Regions from separate parts of the Streptomyces sp. WMMB 714 genome, predicted to be linked through region 2. Evidence: predicted binding sites of a transcription regulator. Region 2 holds the regulator's gene; the other holds the start of a gene.
The links. Region 2 encodes HspR, which represses chaperone genes until heat shock. Its sites were predicted from a motif close to TTGAGNNNNNNNNNCTCAA; they were not measured.
Positions count from the first base shown of each region.

Region 1: a site for HspR is predicted at 1,934-1,952, ahead of lon (endopeptidase La). Genes of this name have one in related genera too.

Region 1 is NZ_FMHJ01000002.1:136,867-152,434, forward strand. Features, by position in the region: gene lon (endopeptidase La) at 1-1,911, opposite strand, end outside; gene H181DRAFT_RS03335 (spermidine synthase family protein) at 2,178-2,972, shown strand; gene H181DRAFT_RS03340 (response regulator transcription factor) at 3,052-3,885, shown strand; gene H181DRAFT_RS03345 (HAMP domain-containing sensor histidine kinase) at 3,929-5,200, shown strand; gene H181DRAFT_RS03350 (multifunctional oxoglutarate decarboxylase/oxoglutarate dehydrogenase thiamine pyrophosphate-binding subunit/dihydrolipoyllysine-residue succinyltransferase subunit) at 5,473-9,345, shown strand; gene H181DRAFT_RS03355 (hypothetical protein) at 9,633-10,034, shown strand; gene H181DRAFT_RS03360 (DUF6104 family protein) at 10,366-10,551, shown strand; gene H181DRAFT_RS03365 (PucR family transcriptional regulator) at 10,771-11,973, opposite strand; gene H181DRAFT_RS03370 (urease subunit gamma) at 12,094-12,732, shown strand; gene H181DRAFT_RS03375 (urease subunit alpha) at 12,729-14,447, shown strand; gene H181DRAFT_RS03380 (amidohydrolase) at 14,500-15,568, shown strand, end outside.
Region 2 is NZ_FMHJ01000004.1:360,685-376,252, reverse strand. Features, by position in the region: gene H181DRAFT_RS09475 (TetR/AcrR family transcriptional regulator) at 201-815, opposite strand; gene H181DRAFT_RS09470 (alpha/beta fold hydrolase) at 938-1,789, shown strand; gene clpB (ATP-dependent chaperone ClpB) at 1,835-4,444, opposite strand; gene H181DRAFT_RS09460 (pyridoxamine 5'-phosphate oxidase family protein) at 4,600-5,031, shown strand; gene H181DRAFT_RS09455 (trypsin-like serine peptidase) at 5,130-5,942, opposite strand; gene H181DRAFT_RS09450 (heat shock protein transcriptional repressor HspR) at 6,168-6,623, opposite strand; gene dnaJ (molecular chaperone DnaJ) at 6,625-7,824, opposite strand; gene grpE (nucleotide exchange factor GrpE) at 7,912-8,652, opposite strand; gene dnaK (molecular chaperone DnaK) at 8,649-10,517, opposite strand; gene H181DRAFT_RS09430 ((Fe-S)-binding protein) at 10,862-13,168, shown strand; gene H181DRAFT_RS09425 (ATP-binding protein) at 13,780-14,187, shown strand; gene H181DRAFT_RS09420 (Yip1 family protein) at 14,327-15,310, shown strand; gene H181DRAFT_RS09415 (hypothetical protein) at 15,468-15,568, opposite strand, start outside.

The sequences.
Region 1 (15,568 bases), on a different contig from region 2:
CGTCTCGGGGTCGGCGAGCGACGCCTCGACGAAGAGCACGTCGCCGCCCGCGCCCGTCACCGCGAGCCCCGTCGCGACACCCGGCACCGACGTGCGCCGCTCGGCGGGGTCCTGCGCGGACTCCGGGGTGTGGTGCGGACGGCCGATCAGGCCGCGCAGATCGTCCGGGCCCACGGTGACGGGCAGTTCGCGTTCGCCCAGTTCGTGCTGGGCCGCCACCTTCCGCAGCACCCGGGAGACCGCCCGCTCCAGGTTGCGGACGCCCGCCTCGCGCGTGTACTCGGCGGCCAGCTTGCGCAGCGCGCCGTCCTCGAACCGGACCTCGCCGGCGTCCAGGCCGGTCCGCTCCAGCTGGCGGGGCAGCAGGTGGTCGCGGGCGATGGTGACCTTCTCGTCCTCGGTGTACCCGTCGAGCTGCACGACTTCCATACGGTCCAGCAGCGCGTCGGGAATGGCTTCGAGGACGTTGGCCGTCGCGAGGAAGACCACGTCGGACAGGTCGAGTTCGACCTCCAGGTAGTGGTCGCGGAACGTGTGGTTCTGCGCCGGGTCGAGCACTTCGAGCAGCGCCGCGGCCGGGTCTCCGCGGAAGTCGGAGCCGACCTTGTCGACCTCGTCCAGCAGCACCACGGGGTTCATCGATCCGGCTTCCTTCACCGCACGCACGACGCGTCCGGGCAGCGCCCCGACGTACGTGCGGCGGTGGCCGCGGATCTCCGCCTCGTCGCGGACGCCGCCGAGCGCGACGCGGACGAACTTGCGTCCCATTGCCCTGGCCACGGATTCGCCGAGCGAGGTCTTGCCGACCCCGGGCGGTCCGACCAGCGCCAGTACCGCGCCGCCCCGCCGTCCGCCGACGACCCCGAGGCCCCGCTCGTCGCGGCGCTTGCGCACCGCCAGGTACTCGGTGATGCGCTCCTTGACGTCCTGCAGCCCCGCGTGGTCCGCGTCGAGTACGGCCTGGGCCCCGGCCACGTCGTAGGCGTCCTCGGTCCGCTCGTTCCACGGCAGTTCCAGGACGGTGTCGAGCCAGGTGCGGATCCAGCTGCCCTCCGGCGACTGGTCGGAGGAGCGCTCCAGCTTCTCGACCTCCTTCAGCGCCGCCTTGTGCACGTGCTCGGGAAGGCCGGCGGCCTCGACGCGTGCGCGGTAGTCCTCGCCCTCGTCCTCCGGGTCGCCGTTCAGCTCGGCCAGCTCCTTGCGCACGGCCTCCAGCTGGCGGCGGAGCAGGAACTCGCGCTGCTGCTTGTCGACGCCTTCCTGGACGTCCTTCGCGATGGACTCGGCGACGTTCTGCTCCGCGAGGTGGTCGCGGAGCGAGGCGACGGCGAAGCGCAGCCGCTCGACGGGGTCGGAGGTCTCCAGCAGCGTCAGCTTCTGCTCGGTGGTGAGGAACGGCGAGTAGCCGGCGTTGTCGGCGAGCTGCCCCACGTCGTCGATCTGCTGGAGGCGGTCCACGACCTGCCAGGCGCCGCGCTTGCGCAGCCAGTCGGCGGCGAGCGCCTTGTACTCCGTCATCAGGTCGGACGCGGCCGCGTCCTCGCCGCCCGGCTGGGCCGCCGGCTCCTCGACGACGGTGCCCTCGACCCACAGTGCGGCCCCGGGGCCCGTCGTCCCGGCGCCGATGCGGACGCGCGTGCGGCCGCGGATCAGGGCACCGGGGTCGCCGTCGGCGAGGCGGCCGACCTGCTCGACGCGGCCGAGCACGCCGATACCCGCGTAGCTTCCGCCCACCCGCGGCACGAGCAGGACACGGGGCTTCTCCCCGTCGGGGGCGGCCGCCTGCGCGGCCTCGACCGCTGCCCGCACCTCGCTGTCGGACAGGTCCATGGGCACCACCATTCCCGGCAGCACGACCTCGTCGTCGAGGGGCAGCACAGGCAGGGTGAGCGTTGTGGACTTCGGTGCCATGATCTCTCCCTAGGCAGGCAAGTTGAGTAATGTCCACTCAATGCCCAGGGGCCGTGGAATGTTCCGCCCGGCAGCCCCTGTTCGCCAGCAGCGATCGCGGAGCGGGACACCCAGGGCGCGACGGGCGTCCGCCGCACCCGCCACGGCGCGTCCGCCGCCCCTCCCTCCCATCAGGTCAACCCCGCGAGCCGCTCCGGACTTCCCCGGGGCCGGCGGCCCCGGGAGCACCGGCCCGCCCGCTCCCCGGCACACGGCAGAATCGGGGGATGCACCAGGAAGCCGGCCCCCCGTCGCCCCTCGCACCCCGAACCGGACCGCCCGTCGTACTGGACCGCCGCGAAGGCCCGCACGGCGAGGTCGTACTGCGGCGCCACGGTGAGCTGCTGCAGATCATCGCCAACGGGACGTTCCTGATGGACACCTCCGACGGACGCTCGGAGCGGCTCCTCGTGGAGGCGGCGCTGGAGGAGCTGCGCGGACGGAACAGTCCGGAAAACGGCGCAACCCCCGGACGTACACCGGCCTCCGGGCCCTCCCGGCAAGGCCCTCGGGAGGGTCCGCGTCTGCTCGTCGGCGGGCTCGGGGTCGGGTTCTCGCTCGCCGCGGCTGCGGCCGAGCCGGCCTGGGGCCGCATCACCGTCGTGGAACGCGAGGAGGCGGTGATCGACTGGCACCGGGAGGGCGGGCCCCTCTCACCGCTGTCCGCCGAGGCGCTGCGCGACCCGCGGACGGAGATCGTCCACGCGGACCTCGCGGAGTACCTGCGCGCGGACGGCGGCGCCTCCGGCGACGCGTTCTTCGACGTCCTGTGCCTGGACATCGACAACGGTCCCGGCTGGACCGTCACCGAGGACAACGGGTCCCTCTACTCACCCGCCGGACTGGCCGCCTGCCGCGCCCGCCTGGCGCCCGGCGGGGTGCTCGCCGTGTGGTCCGCCCAGCCCGACCCGACATTCGACGAAGCATTGCGCAATGCCGGATTCCGGGGGGTTCGCACACACGAGATCCCCGTCGTCCGAGGTGTCCCCGACGTGGTTCACTTCGCAATCAAACCGGCATAGCCGAGGCCGACTCAGGCCCTTTACGCTTCTGCAAGCACGTATACAAACAAGCCACGGGGCCATCCAGGGGCGGGGTCGAATGGACCAGAAGAACATCACACCAGCACAGAGCAGCAACGCCTCCGCGGCGACCACCCCCGGCGCCCAGCGCCGAATCCTGGTCGTGGAGGACGATCCGACGATCGTCGATGCGATAGCGATGCGCCTGAGGGCCGAGGGCTTCCAGGTGCAGACAGCCGGCGACGGCCCGGCCGCGGTGGACACGGCCGAGGCGTGGCAGCCCGATCTGATCGTGCTCGACGTCATGCTGCCGGGCTTCGACGGACTCGAGGTCTGCCGCAGAGTCCAGGCGCAGCGGCCGGTGCCGGTGCTGATGCTGACGGCGCGCGACGACGAGACGGACATGCTCGTCGGGCTCGGCGTCGGCGCCGACGACTACATGACGAAGCCGTTCTCCATGCGCGAGGTCGCCGCCCGGGTGCACGTACTGCTGCGCCGGGTCGAGCGGGCCACCCTCGCCGCACACACCCCGCGCAGCGGAATACTCCGCCTCGGGGAGCTGGAGATCGACCACGCGCAGCGCCGCGTCAGGGTCACCGGCGAGGACGTGCACCTCACGCCCACCGAATTCGACCTGCTCGTCTGCCTCGCGCACTCACCGCGCGCCGTCCTCTCACGGGAGCAGCTGCTCGCCGAGGTGTGGGACTGGGCGGACGCCTCCGGCACGCGCACCGTCGACAGCCACATCAAGGCGCTCCGCCGCAAGATCGGCGCAGACCGCATCCGCACGGTCCACGGCGTGGGCTACGCGCTGGAGACCCCGTCGTCGGGCGCCGCCGACGGTTCCGCACCGGCGCCCGCGTCGTCGACGGCGGCGGGGAGCTCCCCCGCGTCCGCCTTCGACGGTTCCTGACGGGTGGCGGACCGGCGTGACGGACGTGCCTGATACGTCTTCGATGACCTCTGCCCACAACAGCACCCACAGCAGCACCCGCGGCGGCTCCCGCAGTGGATCCGCCGCGGGGCGCGCGGCCCGCGCCCGGGCCGCGCTGCGCACCGCCCGGACGTTCCTGGGGCTCGTCCTGCGTGCGCTGGTGCGCCTGCACAAGCGGCTCCGGCGGCGCTGGGAGCCGGTCTGGACGGGCTGGATCGACAGGCTGTGGGAGGGGCTGCGCCCGCTGGACCCGTACCGCTCGGTGAAGGCGGCGCTCGGGGCGCTCGTGATCGTCTCCGTGGTGATCACCACGCTGCTCGCACTCTTCGCGGTCAACTCCGCGACGGAGCTGCGGGTGATCACCATCATCTCGATCATCGCCTCGCTGCTGATCACGCAGTTCGTCGCGCAGTCGCTCACCGCGCCGCTCGACGAGATGACGGACGCGGCCAGGGCGATGGCCGACGGCGACTACTCGCGCCGCGTACGGGGCGACCGGCGCGACGAGTTCGGCGAGCTGGCGGAGACCTTCAACCGCATGGCGGCCGATCTGGAAGCAGTCGACCAGCACCGCAAGGAGCTGGTGGCGAATGTCTCGCACGAACTGCGCACCCCCATCGCCGCGCTGCGCGCCGTACTGGAGAACGTGGTCGACGGCGTCTCCGACGCCGACCCGGAGACGATGCGCACGGCTTTGCAGCAGACGGACCGGCTGGGCAGGCTCGTGGCCACGCTGCTCGACCTCTCGCGCCTGGACAACGGCGTGGTGCCGCTGCACTCCCGGCGCTTCGAGGTGTGGCCCTATCTGGCGGGCGTGCTCAAAGAGGCCAACATGAGCAAGGGACAGGGGCACGCCCGCACGGACGTCCACCTCCATCTCGACGTCTCCCCGCCCGAACTGACGGCCTACGCGGACGCCGAGCGCCTGCACCAGGTCGTCGCGAACCTCATCGACAACGCCGTCAAGCACAGCCCGCCGCACGGCCGCGTGACCGTGCGGGCCCGCCCGGGCAGCAGCGCGGAGAGCCTCGAGGTGGAGGTGCTGGACGAGGGTCCGGGCATTCCCGCGTCCGAACGCGCCCGCGTGTTCGAACGCTTCAACCGCACGAAGAGCGCGGAGGCCGCCTCGCAGCGCGGCGGCGGCGGAAGCGGCTCGGACGGCGGCACCGGCCTGGGACTGGCGATCGCGCGCTGGGCGGTGGATCTCCACGGTGGCTCGATACGCGTGGCCGAGTCCCCTCGCGGCTGCCGGATCCAGGTCACCCTTCCGGGCCTGGCCGCACCGGAGGGTTGACGTACGCTCGAAGTGCCGCCGGCTCGCCGAGGGAGGGAAGAGCAGGGAGAACAGCGGAGTCCCGCAACCCGTAGGACGCCGGAACCGGGTGCGCCGGTTCCGTACCGCGGCAAACCCTGTTTGTTTCCCGCCAATTCCAGCGCTGAAACCGGTCGCTCGATGTGACTTGCACGACGACAACCCCGGCCGGACTGCAAGTAACGCCGGTAGGGGCGTAGCCTTTGTTTCCGCTGTCCACCATCTAAGGAACGCGGAAGAGGGCGGTTGCCGCCGTGTCGTCACAGTCCCCCAACAGCTCGAGCGTCTCGACCCAGCAGGACGGTCAGGGATCCGATCCCGCCGCCGTGTTCGGGCCAAACGAGTGGCTCGTCGACGAGATCTACCAGCAGTACCTCCAGGACCCGAACTCGGTAGACCGAGCCTGGTGGGACTTCTTCGCCGATTACAAGCCGGGCTCCGAGGCCGTGGGCGCCGTCGGAACGCCGACGGCCGACTCCGCCGCCTCACCGGCCGCGGCTGCGGGCACCTCGGGTGCCGGGTCCGCCGCGCAGCCGACGGCCCCGGCGAAGCCGGCCGCCGCGCAGGCCGCGCCGAAGGCCCCTGCGCAGGCGAAGCCGGCCACCGCATCGAAGCCGGCGTCGAAGCCCGCCACGAAGGCCGCCTCGAAGCCCGCCGCCGAGCAGGACGCCGGGAAGCCCGCCGCGAAGGCCGCGCCCGCGAAGGCGCCCCAGGGCGGGTCCGCCGCGAAGGACGGCGCCGGGGCGGAGGAGCAGGCCGGGCCCGAGTACGTGCCCATGCGCGGCCCCTCCGCGGCCGTCGCGAAGAACATGAACGCCTCGCTGGAGCTGCCCACCGCCACGTCGGTGCGCGCGGTCCCCGTGAAGCTGCTGTTCGACAACCGCATCGTCATCAACAACCACCTCAAGCGCGCCCGCGGCGGCAAGGTGTCCTTCACGCACCTGATCGGCTACGCCATGGTGCAGGCGCTGAAGGCGATGCCGTCGATGAACTACTCCTTCACGGAGAAGGACGGCAAGCCGACCCTGGTCAAGCCCGACCACGTGAACCTCGGCCTGGCCATCGACCTGGTGAAGCCGAACGGCGACCGCCAGCTCGTCGTCGCCGCGATCAAGAAGGCCGAGACCCTCACCTTCTTCGAGTTCTGGCAGGCGTACGAGGACATCGTCCGCCGTGCCCGGCAGAACAAGCTGACGATGGAGGACTTCTCCGGCGTCACCTGCTCGCTCACCAACCCGGGCGGCATCGGCACCGTCCACTCGGTGCCGCGGCTGATGCCCGGTCAGGGCCTCATCCTCGGCGTGGGCGCGATGGAGTACCCGGCGGAGTTCCAGGGCACCTCGCAGGACACGCTCAACAGGCTCGGCGTCTCCAAGGTGATGACGCTCACCAGCACGTACGACCACCGCGTCATCCAGGGCGCCGCCTCGGGCGAGTTCCTGCGCATCGTCAGCAAGCTGCTGCTCGGCGAGGAGCGCTTCTACGACGAGATCTTCAAGGCGCTGCGCATCCCGTACGAGCCGGTGCGCTGGAACCAGGACATCGACGCCTCGCACGACGACGATGTCACCAAGGCCGCACGCGTCTTCGACCTGATCCACTCCTACCGGGTGCGCGGCCACATCATGGCCGACACCGACCCGCTGGAGTACAAGCAGCGCAAGCACCCCGACCTCGACATCACCCAGCACGGGCTCACGCTGTGGGACCTGGAGCGGGAGTTCGCGGTCGGCGGCTTCGCCAACAAGCCGATGATGAAGCTGCGCGACATCCTCGGCGTCCTGCGGGACTCGTACTGCCGCACCACCGGCATCGAGTACATGCACATCCAGGACCCGAAGGAGCGCAAGTGGATCCAGGACCGCGTCGAGCGTCCGCACTCCAAGCCGGAGCGTGACGAGCAGCTGCGGATCCTGCGCCGCCTGAACGCCGCCGAGGCGTTCGAGACGTTCCTGCAGACCAAGTACGTGGGGCAGAAGCGCTTCTCGCTGGAGGGCGGCGAGTCCGTCATCCCGATGCTGGACGCTGTTCTCGACGCCGCCGCCGAGTCGCGGCTGGACGAGTGCGTGATCGGCATGGCCCACCGCGGCCGGCTGAACGTGCTGGCCAACATCGTCGGCAAGTCCTACGCGCAGATCTTCCGCGAGTTCGAGGGCAACCTCGACCCGAAGTCGATGCACGGCTCGGGCGACGTGAAGTACCACCTGGGCAACGAGGGCACCTTCACCGGGCTGGACGGCGAGCAGATCAAGGTCACGCTCACCGCCAACCCGTCGCACCTGGAGGCCGTCGACCCGATCGTCGAGGGCGTCGCGCGCGCCAAGCAGGACATCATCGGCAAGGGCGGCACGGACTTCACCGTCCTACCCGTCCAGCTGCACGGCGACGCGGCCTTCGCGGGCCAGGGCGTCGTGGCGGAGACGCTCAACATGTCGCAGCTCCGCGGCTACCGCACCGGCGGCACGGTGCACATCATCATCAACAACCAGGTCGGCTTCACGGCGGCTCCGGAGTCGGCGCGCTCGTCGATGTACTCCACGGACGTCGCGCGGATGATCGAGGCTCCGATCTTCCACGTGAACGGCGACGACCCGGAGGCCGTGGTCCGCGTGGCGCGGCTGGCCTTCGAGTACCGCCAGGCGTTCAACAAGGACGTCGTCATCGACCTGATCTGCTACCGGCGCCGCGGGCACAACGAGACCGACAACCCGCAGTTCACGCAGCCGCTGATGTACAACCTGGTCGACAAGAAGCGCTCGGTGCGCAAGCTCTACACCGAGTCCCTCATCGGCCGCGGCGACATCACGCTGGAGGAGGCGGAGCAGGCGCTGCAGGACTTCCAGGGCCAGCTGGAGAAGGTCTTCACCGAGGTCCGGGACGTCACCGACGCCCCCGCCCCGGCCGAAGTCCCGCAGCCCGAGCCGGAGTTCCCCGTCCACGTCGAGACGGGGGTCACCCAGGAGGTCGTCAAGCGGATCGCCGAGTCGCAGGTGAACATCCCCGACCACGTCACCGTGCACCCGCGGCTGCTTCCGCAGCTCCAGCGGCGCGCGGCGATGATCGAGGACGGCACCATCGACTGGGGCATGGGCGAGACCCTGGCCATCGGCTCGCTGCTGATGGAGGGCACACCCGTCCGCCTCGCCGGCCAGGACTCCCGCCGCGGCACCTTCGGCCAGCGCCACGCCGTTCTGCTCGACCAGAACACCGGCCACGACTACACGCCGCTGCTCTACCTCTCCGACGACCAGGCGCGCTACAACGTCTACGACTCGCTGCTGAGCGAGTACGCGGCGATGGGCTTCGAGTACGGCTACTCCCTGGCCCGCCCCGAGGCGCTGGTGATGTGGGAGGCGCAGTTCGGCGACTTCGCCAACGGCGCGCAGACCGTGATCGACGAGTTCATCACCTCCGCCGAGCAGAAGTGGAACCAGACGTCCGGCGTGACGCTGCTCCTCCCGCACGGCTACGAGGGCCAGGGCCCGGACCACTCCTCGGCCCGCATCGAGCGGTTCCTCCAGCTGTGCGCGCAGAACAGCATGACGGTCGCGATGCCGTCCCTGCCGTCGAACTACTTCCACCTGCTGCGCTGGCAGGTCCACAACCCGCACCACAAGCCGCTGGTCGTCTTCACCCCGAAGTCGATGCTCCGGCTGAAGGCGGCGGCGTCGAAGGCCTCGGAGTTCACCACTGGTGGGTTCCGTCCGGTCATCGGCGACGACTCGGTGGACCCGGGCGACGTCCGCAAGGTCGTCTTCTGCTCCGGCAAGGTCTACTACGACCTGGACGCCGAGCGGCAGAAGCGCGGTCTGACGGACACCGCGATCATCCGGCTGGAGCGGCTCTACCCGCTGCCCGGCAAGGAGATCCAGGCGGAGATGGCCAAGTACAGCGGGGCGTCGAAGTTCCTGTGGGCCCAGGAGGAGCCGGCCAACCAGGGTGCGTGGCCGTTCATCGCGCTCAACCTGGTCGACCACCTGGACCTGATCATCGGCTCCGACCCGGTCCCCAACGCGGACCGGCTGCGCCGGGTCTCCCGGCCGTCGTCCTCCTCGCCGGCCGTCGGCTCCGGCAAGCGCCACCAGGAGGAGCAGCAGCAGCTCATCCAGGAGGTCTTCGACCTCTGAGGCGACGGGTGACCCCGTAGCCCTCCGAAGGGCCCCGCCACTCCCGCAGAAGCGGGGGCGGCGGGGCCCTTCCGCGTCTCCAGACCCGTCGGCGGGGCCTCAACCGCCTTGCGGGACAAGGGCGTTGACCGCGCAGACCCCCGTCGGCCCATTTGTGTGATTAGTCCACCGGAATGAGATTGAGGTGCGTGAGGGTCGAGTCGGTGGCATCACTGCATCCGTCACAAATAGGGAGGAATAGTCACATTAGTTCTCCCACCGTGGGGAGAAACCAGATTGGAGAGAACATGCGCAAATCACTGAGGGTCTCCGCTCTCGCCGTTCTGGCCGCCGCGATGATCGGCGCCTCGGCCACCACTGCCTCGGCGGCCCCCAAGGACCACGGCAACGGCGGGTCCCCCCAGACCAACATCTGCGGCAACACGCTGCAGGGGAACGAGGCCGAAGCCGAGGAGGCGCTCGCCGCCGCGGCCTCGCAGGAGAACAACGGCCACCGCGCCACCTTCTGCCAGACGGGCATCGGCAACACCATCACCAACGTCAACCCCGACATCCACGTGGACCTCGTACTTCCGGGGGGCGCCGGCAACGGCGGCGGCGAGGAGAACGGCAACGGTGGCGAGGAGGCCGACAGCGCGCAGAAGGGCTCCGGCAAGTCCTCCAAGTCGGGCATGAAGAACGCGGCGTGACCGCTCCGCTTCCGTGACCCTTCCGTCCCGGATCGGGACAGCCCCGTAGGCGGCGGTCGTCACGGCTCCGCGGTTCCCGCCGCGGCGGTCCGGCGGCCCTGAGGGCTCGCGGGGCAGGGCGCCGGTCCCAGGGCCGGCGTCTGAGGGGAGAGACGCATCCGCCTCCCGTCGGGCGCGTCTCTCCCTCCTTCATGCCTGCGCCGGCCGGGCGCCGGCCGGGAAGCGCCGCCGTCCGCGGCCTCCGCCCCGCACACTCCGCCCCGCGGACAGGCCCCGCGTGCGCCCGCATATTCTGGGGGCCGCAACATCGGCCTTCTCCCGGGAGCACTCCGTGTACTTCACCGACCGCGGCATCGAAGAGCTGACGAGCCGGCGCGGCGAGGAAGAGGTCAGCTTCGAGTGGCTGGCCGAGCAGTTCCGGGCGTTCGTGGACCTCAACCCCGATTTCGAGGTCCCGGTCGAGCGGCTCGCGACGTGGCTCGCACGGCTCGACGACGAGGACGAGGACGACGTCTGAGCCCCGGGCACCGGACATCTGGCACCTGGCACCTGGCACCTCGCACCTGACGGACGACGTCGGGGCCCGGACGTCTGACGGACGACGCCTGACATCTGACAGATGACATCTGACGGGCAACGCCTGACAGATGACATCTGGCAGATGACACCTGACATCTGACACCTGACGGACGATGTCAGACGGACGACGTCTGAGCCTCAAGGCCGTCCTCCGTCCCTACCTGTCCCCCTGCTCCCGCGCGCGCAAGGCGAGGGCGAGCAGTGCGGCGTCCCCGGGCCGGCGGATGTCGCGGCCCGTCAGCTCGCAGAGACGGGTGAAGCGCTGCTGGACGGTGTTGCGGTGGCAGTAGAGCGCTTCCGCGGTCTCCGCAATCGAACCGCTCCCGGCGAGGTGGACGCGGGCCGTCTCCAGCAGCCGCTCCGTCTCGGCGGCGGGGACGCTGTCCCGGTACACGCCGCCCAGGACGTCCTCGGCCAGGTACCCGGCGAAGCGGTCGGCGCGCTGCACCAGCACTTCGAGCCACGCGTCCGACAGGCGGAGAGGTCCCGCGGCCCGCTCCGGCAGCGCACGCGCGGTCGCGGTGGCCAGCTCCACCGCCCTGGGCACGTCCGCCAGGCCCTCGACCACCGGCGAGAGTCCGCACGGCACGCCCTCCAGCATGCCCAGCACGCCCTCCTCCCCCACGCGCCGGCCCAGCTGCACGGCCAGCAGTGACGCCGAGGAGACCGTGTGGCGCTGGAGCGTCGCGCCGGCGGAGCGCAGCGCGGCGGCCGCGCGGTGGAGCGCGCCCCCGGCTTCCGGAAGGGCGGCGACGCACAGGAAGCGTCCCGAGGCCTGGAAGCCGAGCGCCAGGGACACGTCGCGCACGACTGTCGGGTTGTGCCCGCCGGTCTCCAGCAGCCGGTCGAACCACAGTCTGCGCTCGTCCTCGCGCTGCCTGCCCATCTCCAGCACCGTCCGCTGGTACGCGGTCATGATGCCGGTGACGTGGGCTTCCACGGCCTCCCACACGTGGTAGGCGGAGGCGACGAGCTGCACCTTGTCCGCGTCGTCGGCCCTGGCGACCAGCGCCGCCCACACCACGCGGAAGTCCAGCCGCGCCGCCGCGAGCAGCGAGTCCAGCGGTACGCCCTGGCGGGCCCGCCGCTCGCCGATGCGCTCCGAGATGCCGGCCAGCTCCGCCGGCACGGGCAGCTCCGCCACCGTGCGCAGCAGGAGCTCGAAGGCCTGGATGGCGCTCTCCCGGAAGTCCTCGTCGGGCACGGCTCCGGCGTACTCGGCCCGCAGCGGGCGGACGGTCTCCATCCAGTCGCCGAGGAGGACGTCGAGCTCCTGAAGGCACTCGACGGCGAGTTCCGCGGCGCGGGGTCCGCGGGGTCCGCGGGGTCCGCGGGGGGACGGTGCGGGCTGACTGTGCATCTGCACAATGGTGGACCTTCAGCCCGCGATACTTCAACGTTGGCCTGCCTCCCCACTCGCGCAATGCTGGGGCGATCGCTTGCGCCCCCCGCCGAGTCGGTCGACCCCGGAGGCCCGACAGTGCATCTGACTCCCCGCGAGAACGAGCGGCTTCAACTGTTCACCGCTGCCGAACTCGCCCGGCGGCGCCGCAGCCGCGGCCGCCGGCTCAACGCGCCCGAAGCCATCGCGCTGATCTGCGACGAAGTGCTCGAGGCCGCCTGGGACGGGCTCAGCATGGACGAGGTCATCCAGGTGGGACGCTCCGTGCTCACCGCGGACGACGTGCTGGACGGGGTTCCCGCCATGGTGCCCACCGTCCAGGTCGAGGCCCTCTTCCCGAGCGGGACGGCGCTCGTCGCCGTCGACGAGCCGATCGCCGCCGGCGGCACCGGGCCCGCACCGGGCGCGGTGCGCACCGCGCCGGACCCGGTGCGCATCAACGAGGGCCGCCGCCGGCTGCGCCTGACCGTGCGCAACACCGGGGACCAGGCCGTCTACATCTCCTCGCACTATCCCCTCGTCGAGGCCAACGCGGCCCTCGAGTTCGACCGCGAGGCGGCCGCGGGCATGCGGCTCGACGTCCCGGCGGGCACGGCGCTCGTCTTCGAGCCCGGCACGGGGCGGGAGGTCGACCTCGTGCAGACCCGTCACGAGGGAGTCCGGCCGGAGCAGGCGCCCGGCCCGTACGACCAGGGGGAGAAGGAGGCCCGGCCATGAGCACTCCCGGAAGCGGCGGCGAGCGTGCGCCGCGTGAGATCGACCGGCGGACGTACAACGCCCTCTACGGGCCCACGACCGGCGACAGGATCCGGCTGGGCGACACCGGCCTGTGGGTGGAGGTCGAGCACGACGACGGAAGTCCGGGCGACGAGCTCCTGGGCGGCTGCGGGAAGACCGTGCGCGACGGGCTGCTCGCCTCGCCCCGTTCCGACCGGGAGTCGGCCCTCGATCTGGTGATCACCAACGTGGTCCTGCTCGACCCGCGTGCGGGCGTGCGGAAGACGGACATCGGTGTGAAGGACGGCCGTGTCGTGGCGGTCGGCGGGGTGGGAAACCCGGACGTCATGCCCGTCGACTTCGCCGTCGACTCGCACACCTCGATGGTGCCCGGCGAGGGACTGCTGGCCACTCCGGGCATCGTCGACAGCCACGTCCACCTCTCCTCCCCCGAGATCGCTCCCGCGGCGCTGTCCTCAGGAGTGACGACCGTCGTGGGCATGGGTCTCGGCGGCATGTGGGAGATCGGCTGCAATCCCGCCCACAACCTGCACACCCTGATGAGCGCCTGGCGGGGTACGCCGCTCAACGTGGCGTTCCTGGCCCGCGGTTCGTCCAGCTCGCGCAGGCAGCTCGACGAGATCGTGCTCGCGGGCGCCGGCGGCTTCAAGGTCCACGAGGACTTCGGGGCGACGCCCCGCATCGTCGACACCTGCCTGGACGCCGCAGACCAGGCCGACCTGCCCGTCGCGCTGCACACGGACTCGATGAACGAGTCCGGCTACCTGCGCGACACCGTCGGCGCGACGCGCGGGCGCACCGTGCACGCGTACCACGTCGAGGGAGGCGGAGGCCATCCCGACCTGCTGCAGATCCTCTCCGAGGGCAACATCCTGCCCTCGTCGACGACTCCGACCATTCCGTACACGGTCAACACCGTCGACGAGCTCTTCCCGATGACGATGACCGTCCACCGCCAGAACCACCACATCGACAGCGACGTCGAGGTCTCCCGCGGACGCATCCGCGCCCACGCCATCGCGGCGGAGAACGCCCTGCACGACCAGGGCGCCATCAGCATCGTCAACTCCGACTCGATGGGCATGGGGCGCATCGCCGAGACGGTCCGGCGCACCTGGCAGCTCGCCCACCAGCAGGCGGTGCGCAGCGGCGAGGCGGGAGTCGAGCACTCCGGCAACGCGCGGGTGCTGCGCTACCTGGCCAAGATCACGCTCAATCCGGCCGTCGCGCACGGCATCTCCCACGAGGTGGGCAGCGTCGCGCCGGGGCAGCTCGCGGACATCGTGCTGTGGCATCCGGCCTGGTTCGGCACGAAGCCCGAACTCGTCATCAAGAGCGGCTTCGTGGCGTGGGGGAACACCGGTTCCGGTTCGGGCTCGACCCGTCTGACGCAGCCGCGCCGCTACCGGCCCTACTACGGCGCCCTCGGCGACGCCGCCTCGCAGCTCTCCCGCGTGTTCGTCGGCGCGGAGGCGCTGTCGGACTCCGCGGCGCGCAACTCCCTGCCGCGCGGCCTGCGTTACGCGCCGGTGCGGGACAGCCGCGGGCTCAGCCGGGCCGACATGCTGCACAACACCGCGACGCCGGTCGTCGAGGTTCCCCGCGAACCCGGCCCCGTCCTCGTCGACGGTGCGCCCACGACGACAGAGGCGGCCACCGGACTTCCGCTGGCCCAGCTCCACCACCTGGCCTGACCGCGGTGAGCAGCGGACGGAGCCGGCACAAGCCGACGAGGGAGTGCCACTCATGCGCCTTGACCTGATCGTGCGGGACGCGAACGTCCTCACGATGGACGGGGGCAGGCCGGCGGCCCGCAGCCTGGGCGTCCTCCACGGACGCGTCGTCGGTCTCGACGAGGAGATCGAAGGGCTGGAGGCGGACCGCGTCCTGCACGCGGACGGCGCCACCGTGGTGCCGGGCTTCCACGACGCGCACTGCCACACGGCGTGGTTCGGGCTCACCCTCTCCCAGCTCGACCTCGCCGGGGCCCGGTCCCTGGACGACGTCTACGACGCCGTCGCCCGGCACGCACGGACCCTGCCCGAGGGCGCCTGGGTCGTGGGGGCCGGTCTCGACCACCACAAGGCGGGAGGGGTGCCGCCGCACCGCGAGGCGCTCGACCGCGCCGGGGGCGGCCGGCCCGTATGGCTCAAGCACACCTCCGGGCACGCCTGTTACGTCAGCTCGGAGGTGCTGGCGAGGGCCGGTGCCCTGGACCCCGGTTTCGAGGCGCCGGAAGGCGGCGTGGTCGTCCGGGACGGGGACGGGCGCCCCACCGGGTTGCTGGAGGAGACCGCTCAGCGCCTCGTGCAGGACCAGGTCCTGCCGTACCCGGCCGAGACCGTCGCCGACGCGCTGGACGCGGCCACCCGCAGGTACCTGGCCGAAGGCGTCACCAGCTTCACCGAGGCCGGCATCGGCGGCGGCTGGATCGGGCAGACACCGGTCGAACTCGCCGCCTATCAGCTCGCTTCGGACACGGGACGGCTGCACGCCCGCGCCCAGGTCATGGTCGCGTCCGACGCGCTGCACCCGCTCACGGCGCATCCCGGCGACGGGATCACCGCGGGTCTCGATCTGGGCCTGCGCACGGGGCTCGGCGACGACAGGCTCTCCATCGGGCCGGTGAAGATCTTCCTCGACGGTTCGCTGCTGGGACGCACCGCCGCTGTGACGGAGCCTTTCTGCGGCTGCCACCCGGGCGGGGGCGCCCCGGGGACCGGCTACTTCCAGAACGACCCGGACGCCATGACCGAGCTCGTCGTCGCGGCCCACCGCGGCGGCTGGAGCGTGGCGGCCCACGCCATCGGCGACC
Region 2 (15,568 bases):
CCCTCACACAAGCCCCGTACACGCAACCCCGGACGTCACGGCTCCCGCCGCTCGGTCTGCCGCTGCCCGAGAGCGGACGGGGACGCGGGCCGGACGCCGATCGGACGCGTAACGGGCACGGAACGGGCTCGGGAGGGACGGATCGCGGACGGGGCCCGGCGTCAAGCCCGCCGGATCCGCGCCGGCGGCGCGAGGCCGCCTCACCGCCGGTCCAGTGCCTGGTCCAGCAGGTCCTCCGCCATGGCACGGGCGTGCCGCAGGCGGCTGCCGTCTCCTTCCAGGCCGGCACGCGTCATCGCACCCTCCAGCAGGAACGACAGGTGTTCTGCCGTCGTGCGGGCCGCTGTGGGCCGGCCGGGCAGCATCGCCTCCATGTGCTCGCCGACGAGGCGCTCGACCTCCTCCTTGTGGCGGCGTACCGCTGCCCGGCTCTCGTCCCCGTCGGGCAGCTCGGCGGCGGCGTTGAGCAGCCCGCAGCCGCGGAAGCCCTGCGCGTGGACGGAGGCGGCGCTGTCGGCGTACGTGTCGAAGACCGCCAGCACGCCCTCGCGGGGGCTTCCGTCCTGCCGGAGGCGTGCGCGGTAGTGCGCCAGCCACTCCTCGTGCCGGGCGTCCAGGTAGGCCCGGACGAGCTCGGCCTTGGAGGAGAAGTTGTTGTACAGGCTCATCTTCGCCACGCCCGCCTCGGCAGTGATCGCGTCGATGCCGGTCGCGGCGACGCCGTCGGCGTAGAAGCGCCGTGCCGCGGCGGCCAGGACACGTTCACGGGCCGGCCGCCGCCTCCCGGCGCCTCTCGGTCGCTCCACCTGACTCATCACACACCTCGGTTGCACTAGGTAGACCGGTCTACCTAGTGTAGTCCGTACGCGGCTGCCCGCCGCAACTGCCGGATCCATGAACTCCACACCCGTGCCCCCGCCGACTCCCCCGGAGACTCATGTCCCTCCTGACGCCCCTCCTGACCGACCACCTCGTCGTCGACGGGGTACGCCTCGCCTACCGGGACCGCGGCCGGGGCGAGCCGGTGGTCTTCATCCACGGCACGCCCTCGCACTCCCACGAGTGGCGCGACGTCGTCCCGCACATCGAGGAGGCCGGCTTCCGCGCCGTCGTCTACGACCTGCTGGGGTACGGCCGCTCGGAGCGTCCCGTGGACCGCGACACGTCGGTCGCCGCCCAGACGGACCTGCTGGCCCGCCTCCTCGACGCGCTGGGCATCGAGCAGGCGAACATCGTGGCGCACGACATCGGCGGCGCCGTCGGCCTGCGCTTCGCCCTCGACCACCCCGGCCGGGTGCGGCGGCTGATGGCCATCGACCCGGTCAGCTACGACTCGTGGCCGTCCTCGACCTGGCGGAAGATCATCGACGAGCACCTGGACGGCTTCACGAGCATGCCGCAGGAGGCGTTCGACGCCCTGCTGACCCGTCAGCTCCGAATGACCGTCGCCGACGAGTCGCTCATGACCGGCGGCACCCTCGAGGCGTACCTGGCACCCCACCGGTCGGCGCTGGGCCGCGTCTCCTTCTTCGAGCACCAGGTGCGCCACTACGACTCGAAGTACACCGAGGAGATCAGCGGCCGGCTCGGAGACCTCGCCATGCCCGTCCGCATCCTGTGGGGCGAGGGAGACCGGTGGCAGCCCCTCCACTACGCGCGGCGGCTCAGCGGCGACATCCCCGGGGCTGAACTGACCGTCGTCCCGGAGGCCGGTCACTTCCTCATGGAGGACGCCCCCGAACGCGTCGTCGAGGAGATCGGCGGCTTCCTGCGCCGCCCGTCACGGTGAGGGGCGGCGCGGCTGACTCCCCGCACCGCCTCCCGTCCGCCGCTGTCAGGATCCGCGCGCCGAGGTGACCTCCAGGCTCCCGCCGTCCGGCGCGGCTTCCACCCGCACGGTGTCGCCGTCGAGCACCTCGCCGGAGAGGATCTCGCGGGCGAGCTGGTCGCCGATCGCCGTCTGCACGAGGCGGCGCAGCGGACGTGCGCCGTACGCCGGGTCGTTGCCCTCCCGTGCCAGCCACTCCAGTGCCTCCGGAGTGACGTCCAGCTCCAGCCGCCGCTCCGCGAGCCTCCGGCGCAGTCCCTCGATCTGCAGGCCGGCGATGCGGGCGAGCTCGTCGGTGCTCAGAGCCGAGAAGACGACCACGTCGTCCAGCCGGTTCAGGAACTCCGGCCGGAAGGAGGACCGTACGGTGGCGAGCACCTTCTCCTTCTTCTCCTCCTCCTTCTCCAGGGGGTCCATCAGGTACTGGCTGCCCAGGTTGGAGGTGAGGACGAGGATGGCGTTGCGGAAGTCGACGGTGCGGCCCTGCCCGTCGGTGAGGCGCCCGTCGTCGAGGACCTGCAGCAGCACGTCGAAGACCTCGTGGTGCGCCTTCTCCACCTCGTCCAGCAGCACGACGGAGTACGGGCGGCGCCGCACCGCCTCGGTCAGCTGGCCGCCCTCCTCGTAGCCGACGTAACCGGGCGGAGCACCCACCAGCCGTGCCACCGAGTGCTTCTCGCCGTACTCGCTCATGTCGATGCGGACCATCGCCCGCTCGTCGTCGAAGAGGAACTCCGCGAGCGCCTTGGCCAGTTCGGTCTTGCCGACGCCGGTCGGGCCGAGGAAGAGGAACGAGCCGGTGGGCCTGTCGGGGTCGGCGATGCCGGCCCGCGTGCGCCGCACGGCGTCGGAGACCGCCCTGACGGCCTCGCTCTGACCGATCAGCCGCCTGCCCAGCTCGTCCTCCATGCGCAGCAGCTTCTGCGTCTCGCCCTCCAGCAGCCGCCCCGCGGGGATGCCGGTCCAGGAGGCGACGACGTCGGCGATGTCGTCCCGGCCGACCTCCTCCTTGACCATCGTCTCCCGCTCGGGCTGCGAGGCGGCTTCCTCCTCGGCGGCGGAGGCCTCCTCCAGCTCCCGCTCCAGGCCGGGGATCTCTCCGTACAGCAGCTGCGACGCCGCCTCGAAGTCCCCCTCGCGCTGGGCGCGTTCGGCCTGCCCGCGCAGCTCGTCGAGCTTCTCCTTCAGCTCACCGACGCGGTTGAGGCCCTGCTTCTCCTTCTCCCAGCGGGCCGTCAGCCCCCGCAACTCCTCCTCGCGGTCGGCCAGTTCGAGACGGAGCCGCTCCAGGCGCTCGACGGAGCCGGGGTCGGTCTCGTTGGCCAGGGCCAGCTCCTCCATCTTCAACCGGTCGACGGAGCGCTGGAGTTCGTCGATCTCGACGGGGGAGGAGTCGATCTCCATACGCAGCCGGGACGCGGCTTCGTCGACGAGGTCGATCGCCTTGTCCGGCAGGAACCGGGAGGTGATGTACCGGTCGGACAGGGCGGCGGCCGCCACGAGGGCACTGTCCGCGATCTGCACCTTGTGGTGCGCCTCGTACCGGCCCTTGAGGCCGCGCAGGATCGCGATGGAGTCCTCCACCGTGGGCTCCGCCACCAGCACCTGCTGGAAGCGGCGCTCCAGGGCTGCGTCCTTCTCGATGCGCTCGCGGTACTCGTCGAGCGTCGTGGCGCCGACCATGCGCAGCTCCCCGCGGGCGAGCATCGGCTTCAGCATGTTGCCCGCGTCCATGGCGGAATCGCCTCCGGCGCCCGCGCCGACGACCGTGTGCAGCTCGTCGATGAACGTGATGATCTGGCCGTCGCTCTCCTTGATCTCCGACAGCACCGTCTTCAGGCGTTCCTCGAACTCACCGCGGTACTTCGCGCCGGCCACCATCGCGCCGAGGTCCAGCGCCACCAGCCGCTTGTCACGCAGCGACTCGGGCACGTCGCCCTTGACGATCCGCTGCGCCAGCCCCTCCACGACCGCCGTCTTGCCGACGCCGGGCTCGCCGATGAGGACCGGGTTGTTCTTCGTACGCCGGGAGAGCACCTGCACCACGCGGCGGATCTCCTGGTCACGCCCGATGACCGGGTCGAGCTTGCCCTCGCGCGCCGCGGCCGTGAAGTCGGTGCCGAACTTCTCGAGCGCCTTGTACGTGCCCTCCGGGTCGGGCGACGTCACGCGCCGGCTCCCGCGCACCGCCTGGAACGCCTCCAGCAGCTTCTTGTCGGTGGCGCCGTTGTCCCTGAGCAGGTCGGCCGTCTGCCCGCCCTCGGCGGCGAGCGCGATCAGCAGGTGCTCGGTGGAGACGTACGCGTCGCCCAGCTCCTTCGCACGCTGGGTGGCGTCCGCGATGACCGCCAGCAGTGGGCGGTTCGGCTGCGGCTTGCCGACCGTCGATCCCTTGACGCTGGGCAGCGCGGCGAGCTGGCGCTCGGCGCCGGAGCGCAGCGCGGCCTGGTCCGCTTCGACGGCGGAGAGCAGGTCGGAGATGTTCTCGTTGTCCTCGCCCTGGAGCAGCGCGAGGAGCAGATGGGCAGGTGTGATGTCGGGGTGCCCGTCCGTCACCGCACGGTCGTTCGCCCCGCTGATCGCGTCACGGCTCTTGTTGGTCAGCTCGGCGTCCACTGGCGTGCGTGCCTCCTTCTTCTCGCTGCTCTTCGGTAGCGCCCCGGCCGGCCGGGACCGTACAGCCCGGTCCGGCGGGTACCCCCACTGCACTGTTCAGCATCCAGCAAGTTGAGTCTATTCCACTCAACTATAGGGGCGTTAGGTTCGTTCCCATGACGCGTACGCCTTCCTCCCCCGCACCGCTTCCGGCAGCCGACGTCTCCGAAGCCCTTGCCGCCTTCTGGCGGGAACGCCACTACGCCACGCTCACGACCCTCAGGCCCGGGGGCACCCCGCACGTGGTGCCCGTCAGCGTCACCTTCGAACCGGGTACGGCGACGGCCCGCGTCGTATCGCGCCGGACCAGCAAGAAGGTGCGGAACATCGCGGCGGCGGGCGCCGAAGGCATGCGGGTGGCGCTCTGCCAGGTCGACGGCGGGCGCTGGTCGACACTGGAAGGCCGCGCCCGCGTACGTGAGGACGCGGACGCGGTCTCGGACGCCGAGCGCCGCTACGAGGAGCGCTACGGCCGCCGGCCCCGCCCCAACCCCGAGCGCGTGCTCATCGAGATCGCCGTGGACCGCACGATGGGGCGCGGCGTCTGAACGGGCCCGCCGCCCGTGCTGCCACGGAACCCCCGGCCGGGGCAGGGCGCGGCCGGGGCGGGGAAGGGAGCAGACGGAGCAGACGCCGGGGCAGCGGCTCAGCGGCCCCCGATCTCCTTCAGCAGCGTCTTCGCCGACTTCGGGTAGGGCCGCCCCAGCAGTTCGTCGTCCGAACCGACGGACGTCACGGCCACCAGCGTCCCGGCACCCCGCGACTTGTCGAAGTCCCGCAGCCACGGACCGCCGCTGACGCCCTGCGTCAGCCGGCACGGCTCGAGCGCCAGGGCCCCGACGTTGGCCGCCGCGATCTCACCGCGGCCGTAGCGGCGTGCCTCGCCCGCGCAGTAGTTCAGCGACTCCCCGTCGTAGGGCGAGGTGACCGGGTAGCCGAGCGTGGCCGTCGTGCCGCCCGGAACCGGCTCCGTCTTCAGGGTATTCGCGCCGTGCACGTCCTGGATGGTGCGCCCGCCCCGCTTCTCCATCCGCAGGAACGCCCAGTCGTGCGGGAGGATCGCCTCCAGCTCCTTGCGCACGTCCCAGCCCGGTGCCGTCCGCCACGACGTGGCCTTCCAGCCCTTCGCGAGGACGGCCTTCGGGCCGCCCTGCCCCTCGTAACCGGGCTGGAAGTAGATCGCCTGCGGCTTCTGCGGACGCTCCGGGCTGGCGATGCAGTGCGCCGCCGTCGCGACGACGCTGCCGCTCGGAGAGTCGACGACGGCTGCCGAGCACGACTCGACCTGGTTGTCCGACAGCTTCGCGACAAGCCTCCCGACCGTTCTGACCGTCCCGTGCGGCCACCGGCTCCCCTCGGAGGGCGGCGGGTAGGGCGCCGGAGCGCCGGCCGCGCCCATCACGGCCAGGGCGGTGGTGCATGTCACGAAAGCGGTAAGTGCCGCGCGTGTCGACGTCATGCCCCCACGCTCGGCCTGACCCGCCCCTGCGGCCAACTGCACACACCCGGTCGGGTTACACGTGCATGTTCCGCCTCGCACAGCCGTACGTGTCGGGCAGGCTGCACGGCGGCCCTGCCGAGCGGGGGCGCCTGCCAGGGGCCGCCGGGGCCCCGCGCGTCCCTGCCGCACCGAGGCCCCCTGCGCGCCGGACGCGCGAGGGGGCCGTTCGGGCAACTGACGTGCTCAGTCGCGGCTCTTCTTGGGACGCCAGACGACGAGCGCCCCGGACTGCGGATGCACGTCCTGGTACGGCACGAGGTCCCGGCGGTACGAGGCGTGGACCTGGGCCTCGCGCTGCTGCATGGCCGCCGCTGCGCCCTCGACCGCCTGCTGCAGTTCGACGACGCGCGACTTGAGCGCGGCGACCTGGTTCTCCAGTTCGATGATGCGCTTGATGCCCGCGAGGTTGATGCCCTCGTCCTGGCTCAGCTCCTGCACCTGACGCAGCAGTTCGATGTCCCGGGCGGAGTACCTGCGGCCGCGGCCGGCCGCCCGGTCCGGCGAGACGAGACCCAGACGGTCGTACTGCCGCAGCGTCTGCGGGTGCAGGCCCGAGAGCTGAGCGGCCACCGAGATGACGTACACCGGTGACTCGTCCGTCAGCTGATAAGGATTGCGTCGTCCGCCCCGGCCGTTCACCTCAGTCTCCCTTCGCGGCCTTGAACAGCGCGGCCCTCGGGTCCTCCGCCGCCGTCGCCTCGCGGTAGGACTCCAGGATGCCCTTCGCCTTGTCGCTCAAATCCTTCGGAACCGATACGTCGATCGTGACCAGCAGGTCGCCGCGCGTCCCGTCCTTGCGCACGGCACCCTTTCCGCGTGCCCGCATCGTACGACCGCTCGGCGTGCCCGGCGGCAGTTTGAGCGTGACGGGCGGACCGCCGAGGGTGGGCACCTTGATCTCGCCGCCGAGCGCCGCCTCCGGGTAGGTGACCGGCACCGACACCGTCAGGTTGTCGCCGCGGCGGCCGAAGACCGGATGCGCGTCGACGTGCACGATCACGTAGAGGTCGCCGGCCGGGCCGCCCCGCTCGCCGGGGGCGCCCTTGCCGCGCAGCCGGATGCGCTGCCCGTCGCTGACGCCCGCCGGGATGCGGACCTGCATGGTGCGCGAACTCGTCGCCTTGCCGGAGCCCTTGCACGTGTCGCACGGGTCCTGGGCGATCAGGCCGCGGCCCTTGCAGTCCAGGCACGGGTCGGTCAGCGAGAAGCCCCCACCGCCGCCGCGTGAGACCTGACCGGTGCCGACGCAGGTGGGGCACACCCGGGGCGTGCCGTTCTTGTCACCCGTGCCGGCACACGTCTTGCACGCCGCCGAGGAGGACATCCGCAGCGGCACGGTGGCACCGTCGACTGCCTCGGTGAAGCTGAGCGTCACCTCGGACTCGACGTCCTGGCCGCGCCGGGGCTGGGTACGCGTACCGGCGCCGCCACGGTTGAACAGACCTCCGAAGACGTCGCCGAGACCGCCGCCGAAGCCGCCCGCGCCACCGGGGCCGCCCGGGCCGCCGCCCGGCTGGCCGCCCCCGAAGAGGTCGCTCAGGTCGAAGTTGAATCCGCCCGCGCCACCGGGGCCGCCGGGCCCGCCCGTCCTGATCCCGCCGTTGCCGAACAGGGTGCGCGCCTCGTCGTACTCCTTGCGGCGCTTGGGATCGCCCAGTACGTCGTACGCCTCGGAAGCGTTCTTGAAGCGCTCCTCGGCCTTGGCGTCGCCCCGGTTGGCGTCGGGGTGGTTCTCACGTGCGAGCTTCCGGTAGGCCTTCTTGATCTCGGCCTCGGTGGCGTCCTTCGGGACACCGAGAACCTTGTAGTAGTCCTTCTCGATGAAGTCCTTCGTACTCATCCGCGGCGTCCCTCCTCCCGCTCGGTACCCCGGCCGGGGACCGGCCCGAGGTCCGGGCCGATCCCCCCGTCCAGCTCGCTTCCCTGGTCAGCCCTGCTCGGGGCCACCGTTCTCCTCTTCGTCGGCGGGCTCCTCGCCTGCCGGGCCCTGAGCACCCGGCTGCGGCTCAGCGACGCCCACCCTCGCGGGACGGATCGTGCGCTCGCCGATGCGATACCCGGGCTGGAGAATCTGCACGCACGTCGTCTCGGTGACGTCGGGCGAGTACGAGTGCATCAGCGCCTCGTGCACAGTCGGGTCGAAGGGCTCCCCCTCCTTGCCGAACTGCATCAGACCCATCTTGGCGGCGACCATCTCCAGCGACTCGGCGACGGACTTGAAACCGCCCACGAGTTCGCCGTGGTCCCGCGCCCGGCCGATGTCGTCGAGGACGGGCAGCAGCTCCGTCAGCAGGTTCGCGACAGCGACCTCCTTGACGGAGGCGCGGTCCCGCTCGACGCGACGGCGGTAGTTCTGGAACTCGGCCTGCAGACGCTGGAGATCCTGCGTGCGCTCCTGGAGCGCCGTGCGGGTCTGGTCCAGCTGGGCGGTCAGCGCCGCCTCCTGCGGGCCGAGCTCTCCGCCCTGGCCCTGGACCTGACCCTGGATCGGCTCCTGACCGGCCTGGCCTTCCTGCTCGGTCTCGGGAACGTCCCCGGCCCCGTCCGCCGGGCCCCCCGCCTCGTCGGCGGGGGAGGCACCGGCGGCCTGCGCCGCAGCGTCATCGGGCTGTACGGCGTCGGTGGGGACGTCGGACTTCTGGTCGAAGCCCGGGGTCTCCTCCGTCACGCTGCACCATCCTTCGGCTTCTGCTCGTCGTCCACGATCTCGGCGTCCACGACGTCGTCGTCACCGTCGGCCTTGGACTCGCCCGCGGCACCCTCGGCACCGGCCTGAGCGCCGGCCTCGCCCTGGGCGGCCTGGGCGTCGGCGTACATGGCCTGGCCCAGCTTCTGGCTGGTCGCCGCGACCTTCTCGCTGGCCTCGCGGATGGCCGCCGTGTCCTCGCCCTTCAGCTTCTCCTTCAGGTCCTCGACGGCGGCCTCGACCTCGGTCTTGATCTCGCCGGGGACCTTCTCCTCGTTGTCCTGGAGGAACTTCTCCGTCGTGTAGACCAGCTGCTCGGCCTGGTTGCGCGTCTCGGCGGACTCGCGGCGCTTGGCGTCCTCGTCGGCGTACTGCTCGGCGTCGCGCATCATGCGCTCGATGTCTTCCTTCGGAAGCGCCGAACCGCCCGTGACGGTCATCCGCTGCTCCTTGCCCGTCCCCAGGTCCTTCGCGGAGACGTGCATGATGCCGTTCGCGTCGATGTCGAAGGTGACCTCGATCTGCGGCACGTTGCGCGGGGCGGGCGGCAGGCCCGTCAGCTCGAACATGCCGAGCTTCTTGTTGTACGCCGCGATCTCGCGCTCACCCTGGAAGACCTGGATCTGCACCGACGGCTGGTTGTCCTCGGCCGTGGTGAAGGTCTCCGAACGCTTCGTAGGAATCGTGGTGTTGCGCTCGATCAGCTTGGTCATGATGCCGCCCTTGGTCTCGATGCCGAGGGACAGCGGGGTGACGTCGAGCAGCAGGACGTCCTTGACCTCGCCCTTGAGCACACCGGCCTGGAGGCTGGCGCCGATGGCGACGACCTCGTCCGGGTTGACGCCCTTGTTCGCGTCCTTGCCGCCGGTCAGGTCGCGCACCAGCTCGGCGACCGCGGGCATACGCGTCGAGCCGCCGACGAGGACGACGTGGTCGATCTCGGAGAGCTGGATGCCGGCGTCCTTGATGACGTTGTGGAACGGCGTCTTGCACCGCTCCAGCAGGTCCTGCGTCAGCTGCTGGAACTGGGCGCGCGTGAGCTTCTCGTCCAGGTGCAGCGGGCCCTCGGCGGACGCCGTGATGTAGGGCAGGTTGATGTTGGTCTCGGTGGAGCTGGACAGCTCGATCTTCGCCTTCTCCGCGGCCTCGCGGAGACGCTGGAGAGCCATCTTGTCCTTCGACAGGTCCACGCCGTGGCCCGAGTGGAACTGCTTGACCAGGTGGTCGACGACCCGCTGGTCCCAGTCGTCACCGCCGAGCTGGTTGTCACCGTTGGTGGCCTTCACCTCGACGACGCCGTCGCCGATCTCCAGCAGCGAGACGTCGAAGGTGCCGCCGCCGAGGTCGAAGACCAGGATCGTCTGGTCTTCCTTCTCCAGCCCGTAGGCGAGAGCGGCGGCCGTCGGCTCGTTGACGATGCGCAGCACGTTCAGACCGGCGATCTCACCGGCCTCCTTCGTGGCCTGGCGCTCGGCGTCGTTGAAGTACGCCGGGACGGTGACGACGGCGTCCTCGACCTTCTCGCCGAGGTAGGCCTCCGCGTCCCGCTTCAGCTTCTGGAGCACGAAGGCGCTCATCTGCTGGGGGTTGAAGTCCTTGCCGTCCAGGTTGATCTTCCAGTCGGTGCCCATGTGGCGCTTGACCGACCGGACCGTCCTGTCGACGTTGGTGACGGCCTGACGCTTGGCCACCTCGCCGACGAGCACCTCGCCGTTCTTCGCGAAGGCCACGACGGACGGCGTGGTCCTGGCGCCCTCGGCGTTGGTGATGACGGTGGGCTCACCGCCTTCGAGAACACTGACGACGGAGTTCGTCGTGCCCAGGTCGATGCCGACCGCACGTGCCATTTCGGTTTCCTCCAGCTGATGTCTTGAGTGAAGCTGACTCAAGAGTGCACGGCGAGGCAGGGAACGTCAAACGCCTTGAGTGGACAGGGCTCAACTCTTATGCCGTCTTTATGCGCACCCGGCCGCTGAGCAGGCACGGGAGGAAGTCCGGGCGCAGCCGTCAGGGTTGCCCTCGGCGGACGCTCGACGCGTCGCACCCCCGCGACGCAGATCACCGCGCGCCCGGGTACCAGCACCGCCGGGAAAGTGGGTAGTCTCGAACGGACTACATAAGTTACCGCTTAGTACGCCAGAGCGAGCCGCGCAGCCGCACGCATGCTCGCCCGCAGGTCCGAGGAGCCCGCATGCAACTCGCCGCGATCGTCGTTTCGCTGGTGCTGACCGTGGTCGGTATCGCACTGCTCGCGCGCGCCGTCGCGCAGATCTTCCGCTTCGTCCGGCTCGGGCAGCCGGTGCCCGCGGGCACGCGCACGGATGATCCGGGCGGACGCACGCGCACGCTCGCCCGCGAGTTCGTCGGCCACACCCGCATGAACCGCTGGGGCGTCGTCGGCGTCGCGCACTGGTTCGTCGCCGTCGGCTTCCTCACCCTGGGGCTGACGATCGTCAACGCCTACGGGCAGCTGTTCCGGGCGGACTGGATGCTGCCGGTCGTCGGCGGCTGGCTGCCGTACGAGATGTACACCGAGTTCATCGGCGCCATGACGACGCTCGGCATCCTCGTGCTGATCGGCATCCGGCTCGCGAGCCTGCCCTCGCGGGCCGGCCGCAAGTCGCGGTTCGCGGGGTCGAAGGCGTGGCAGGCGTACTTCGTCGAGTACGTCATCCTCACCATCGGCGTGGCCATCCTCGTACTGCGGGCCCTGGAGGGCGCGCTGCACCACGTGTCCGGCTACGAGGCCTCGTACTTCGTGTCGTACCCGCTCGTCGCCGCCTTCGACGGTCTCAGCACCGGCACGCTGCAGAACCTGGTCTACCTCTTCGCCATGATCAAGCTCAGCGTGACGATGATCTGGGCGATCACCATCGGGCTCAACACCAACATGGGCGTGGCCTGGCACCGCTTCCTCGCCTTCCCCAACATCTGGTTCAAGAGGAACGCCGACGGCGGCACCGCGCTGGGCGAGCTGAAGCCGATGGTCTCCGGCGGCAAGGAGATCGACTTCGAGACGGCCCTCGACGACGACAACGAGGAAGAGGTCCGCTTCGGCGCCTCCCAGGTCGAGGACTTCTCCTGGAAGGGCATCCTCGACTTCTCGACCTGCACCGAGTGCGGCCGCTGCCAGTCGCAGTGCCCCGCCTGGAACACCGGCAAGCCGCTCTCGCCCAAGCTGCTGATCATGTCGCTGCGCGACCACGCGCACGCCAAGGCCCCCTACCTCCTCGCCGGCGGCGGCAAGACGATGGAGGGCGAGGAGAAGGCGTCCGAGGAGCAGCTGAAGGACGTCCCGCAGTCCGCGCTGGCGGAGGCCGAGCGTCCGCTGATCGGCACCGCCGAGGAGGGCGGCGTCATCGACCCGGACGTGCTGTGGTCGTGCACCACGTGCGGCGCGTGCGTCGAGCAGTGCCCCGTCGACATCGAGCACATCGACCACATCGTCGACATGCGCCGCTACCAGGTGATGATCGAGAGCTCCTTCCCGAGCGAGGCCGGGACGATGCTCAAGAACCTGGAGAAGAAGGGCAACCCCTGGGGCATGGCGAAGAAGCAGCGCCTTGCGTGGACGAAGGAGCTGGCCGAGGAGACCGGCTTCGAGGTGCCCGTCGTCGGCAAGACCGTCGAGGACCTCACCGAGGTCGACTACCTGTACTGGGTGGGCTGCGCCGGCGCCCTGGAGGACCGGGCCAAGAAGACCACGAAGGCGTTCGCGGAGCTGCTGCACATCGCCGGCGTCAACTTCGCGATCATGGGCGGCGACGAGAAGTGCACCGGCGACTCACCGCGCCGCCTCGGCAACGAGTTCCTCTTCCAGCAGCTCGGTGAGGAGAACGTCGCCACCCTCAACGCCGCGTTCGGCGAGTCCGACCCGGAGGAGGAGGGCGGCGAGGGCGTCACGGTCGAGAAGTCGAAGAAGAAGATCGTCGCGACCTGCCCCCACTGCTTCAACACCCTCGCCAACGAGTACCCGCAGCTCGGCGGGCACTACGAGGTCATCCACCACACCCAGCTCCTCCAGCACCTCGTCGACGAGGGCAGGCTCGTCCCCGTCACCCCGGTCGAGGGCCTGATCACGTACCACGACCCCTGCTACCTGGGCCGCCACAACCAGGTCTACACGCCCCCGCGCGAGATCATCGGCAAGGTGCCGGGGCTGCGGAACGAGGAGATGCACCGCCACAAGGAGCGCGGCTTCTGCTGCGGCGCCGGCGGCGCCCGCATGTGGATGGAGGAGCGCATCGGCAAGCGCATCAACAACGAGCGCGTCGACGAGGCACTCTCCCTGAACCCCGACATCGTCTCGACGGCGTGCCCCTTCTGCCTCGTCATGCTGACGGACTCCGTCAACGGCAAGAAGAACGACAAGGCGGCGAAGGAGGACCTGCGGGTCGTGGACGTCGCGCAGCTGCTCCTGGACTCGGTGAAGACACCCGGAGAGCCGTCCGGCGAAAAGGAACCGGAGGAGGAGACGGAGCCCGAGCCCGCGAAGTGACCCTGCGCGCAGGGTTCTTCCGGAGCCGCGCGGGCAACGCGCCGGAAGCCTCGCGCAAGGGGCTTCCGGCGGGGCTCTGAACGGAGCCCGGACAGAGCCGTGACGGAGCTTGTCGTCCTGCACGGCAAGCTCCGTTTCGCATGCGGCAAGGTCCGTTCGTATTCAGTCACTTAATGTTCTTCACAGGTCAATCCCCTTCGGGGGATACCCATCGGGCCTCCTGCCGCTTAGCCTCGCTGACCAGCGACAGCCATAGCGGCGCGGTGAAGGAGGCGACCCGGGTGCCGGACGGCGGCGAGGAGATGGCGGGGAACCGCCCTGTCCCCGAGCGGCGGAAGGTGCTCTCCGCCCCCGTACGCCACCGCGCCGGCGGACCGGGAGCCGAAGCCCGGACGCCCGGGCGCCGCTCGGCGCGGCCCTTACGCACGTACGGGCCTGACAACAGCAGACCACCGGAGACCATGCGGGACGCAGACGGCGGCGCGACGACCACGGCAGGGGCCACGACCACGGCCCGGCCCGTGCGCCACGTCCACGGCCGGCCCGCATGCAGCACGGGCTCGGGGCGGACTCGTTCCGTTCACTGGACCTCAGCGTCGGGGAGATGACGGATGCTGACCAATGAGCGCCTGTGCCGCCTGCACTTCACCTCACGAGACCTCCCACGCATCCGGATCGAGGTCGAGGAGTGCGCGGCGGCCGCGGGCCTGGGGGAACCACGCAGAGGTGAATTCGTGGTCGCCGTCGACGCGGTGGCGACGAACGCGGTCGAACACGCCGGAGGCACAGGGCGGTTGGTGCTGCGTCACCTCGACGGCGAGCTGGAGTGCCAGGTGGAGGACTCCGGGCCGGGCTTCTCCGAGGACGTCATCCCGGAGCTGGCACCCGGCGTCGCCGGGGCCACCGCCGGACGCGGCCTGTGGCTGGCCAAGCTCGTCACGGACCGGCTCACGGTCGAACCCGCCGGGCCGGGCTGCGGCGCGGTGGTGACGCTGGCGGTGCGCCTGCCGGGCGGCTGAGTCCGGCCGACCGCCCGTCAGCCCGCGTCGGCGAAGCCGTAGGGGAGAGCCCTACGGGTTGTACCGGAACGGCCACAATGCCGTCCTCAATCCTCCTCGCCCGGCCTGACGGCTGCGGGGACAAGGTACGTTCGACGACGTGGCTGGTTTCAGGATCGGACGCGGCCGGGGCTCCCGGAACGCGCAGCAGCAAGGGCAGAACCGCGGACCTCAGGGGCAGCCGGGACAGGCGCCCCCCGGCCCGGGGCCGTACGGGCAGCGCCCGCCGCAGCAGTGGCCGGGCCGGCCGGGCAGCCATGGCGAACCCGAGTACCTGGGTGAGCCGCACGGCTCGCCGCCGCCCTACGGCTCGCAGGCCCCGTACGGACAGGGCGCGCAGTTCGGGCCCGGCCCGTACGCCGGAGGCCCCTCGCACGGACGGCCCCCGCAAGGCCCCGGCGGGCACCGGCACGGGAGCGACCCGTACACGGACAGCCCGGGCCACACCCGCTCCTTCACCGTCCCGGACCCGTACGCCCCCGGCGGCGCCTACGCCGGCGAGGGCCCCGGCGCCCCCGACCGGCATGCGCCGCCCCCCGGTCCGCGGCTCCACTGGAAGGAGCTGCTGAGCGGCATCGTCCTGCGGCCCAACGCCACCTTCTGGCGGATGCGGGACCACGCCGTGTGGCTCCCCGCGATCGTCGTCACCGCGCTCTACGGGATGCTCGCGCCGTTCAGCCTCGGCGAGGACACCCGCGAGGATCTCACCAGCAACACGATCGCGACCGCGGCGCCGAGCGTCCTGGGCGCGGCCGTCGCCTTCGTGGTCTTCGGGCTGATCCTCGGGTCGGTGACCCACACGCTCGCCCGGCAGTTCGGAGGCACGGGCACATGGGCGCCCACCGCCGGCCTGTCGATGCTGATCATGTCCCTCACGGACGCACCGCGGGTCCTCGCCGCCCTGTTCCTCGGCGGTGAGCACACGGTGTCGCAGGCGGTCGGCTGGATCACCTGGATCGCGGGCGGGGCTCTCCTGACGTCCATGGTCAGCCGTTCGCACGACCTCCCCTGGCCTCGTGCCCTGGGAGTGTCCGCGGTGCAGCTGCTGGCACTGCTGGTGCTGATCAAGCTCGGCAACTTCTGAGGCCGCTTCTGAGGCCGCGGGGGACGCGTCCCACCGCGGTACACGGGGGCGCGGTGACGTCGGCCGCGCCCCGCTTGCTGTCCGGCCCGTACGTCCGCCGCGGCGACGGCCACCCCTCCGGCTGACCGGCGACGGCCGATACGGGCCTCGCGTCCGGCTACCCCTCGCGCCGCCGGCCGTCCTCGCCGCCGTCCCTGCCCGTCCTCTTGAAACGCGGGCCGCCAGCGCGCGGATGCGGATGTTCCGGTCCCGCGTGCT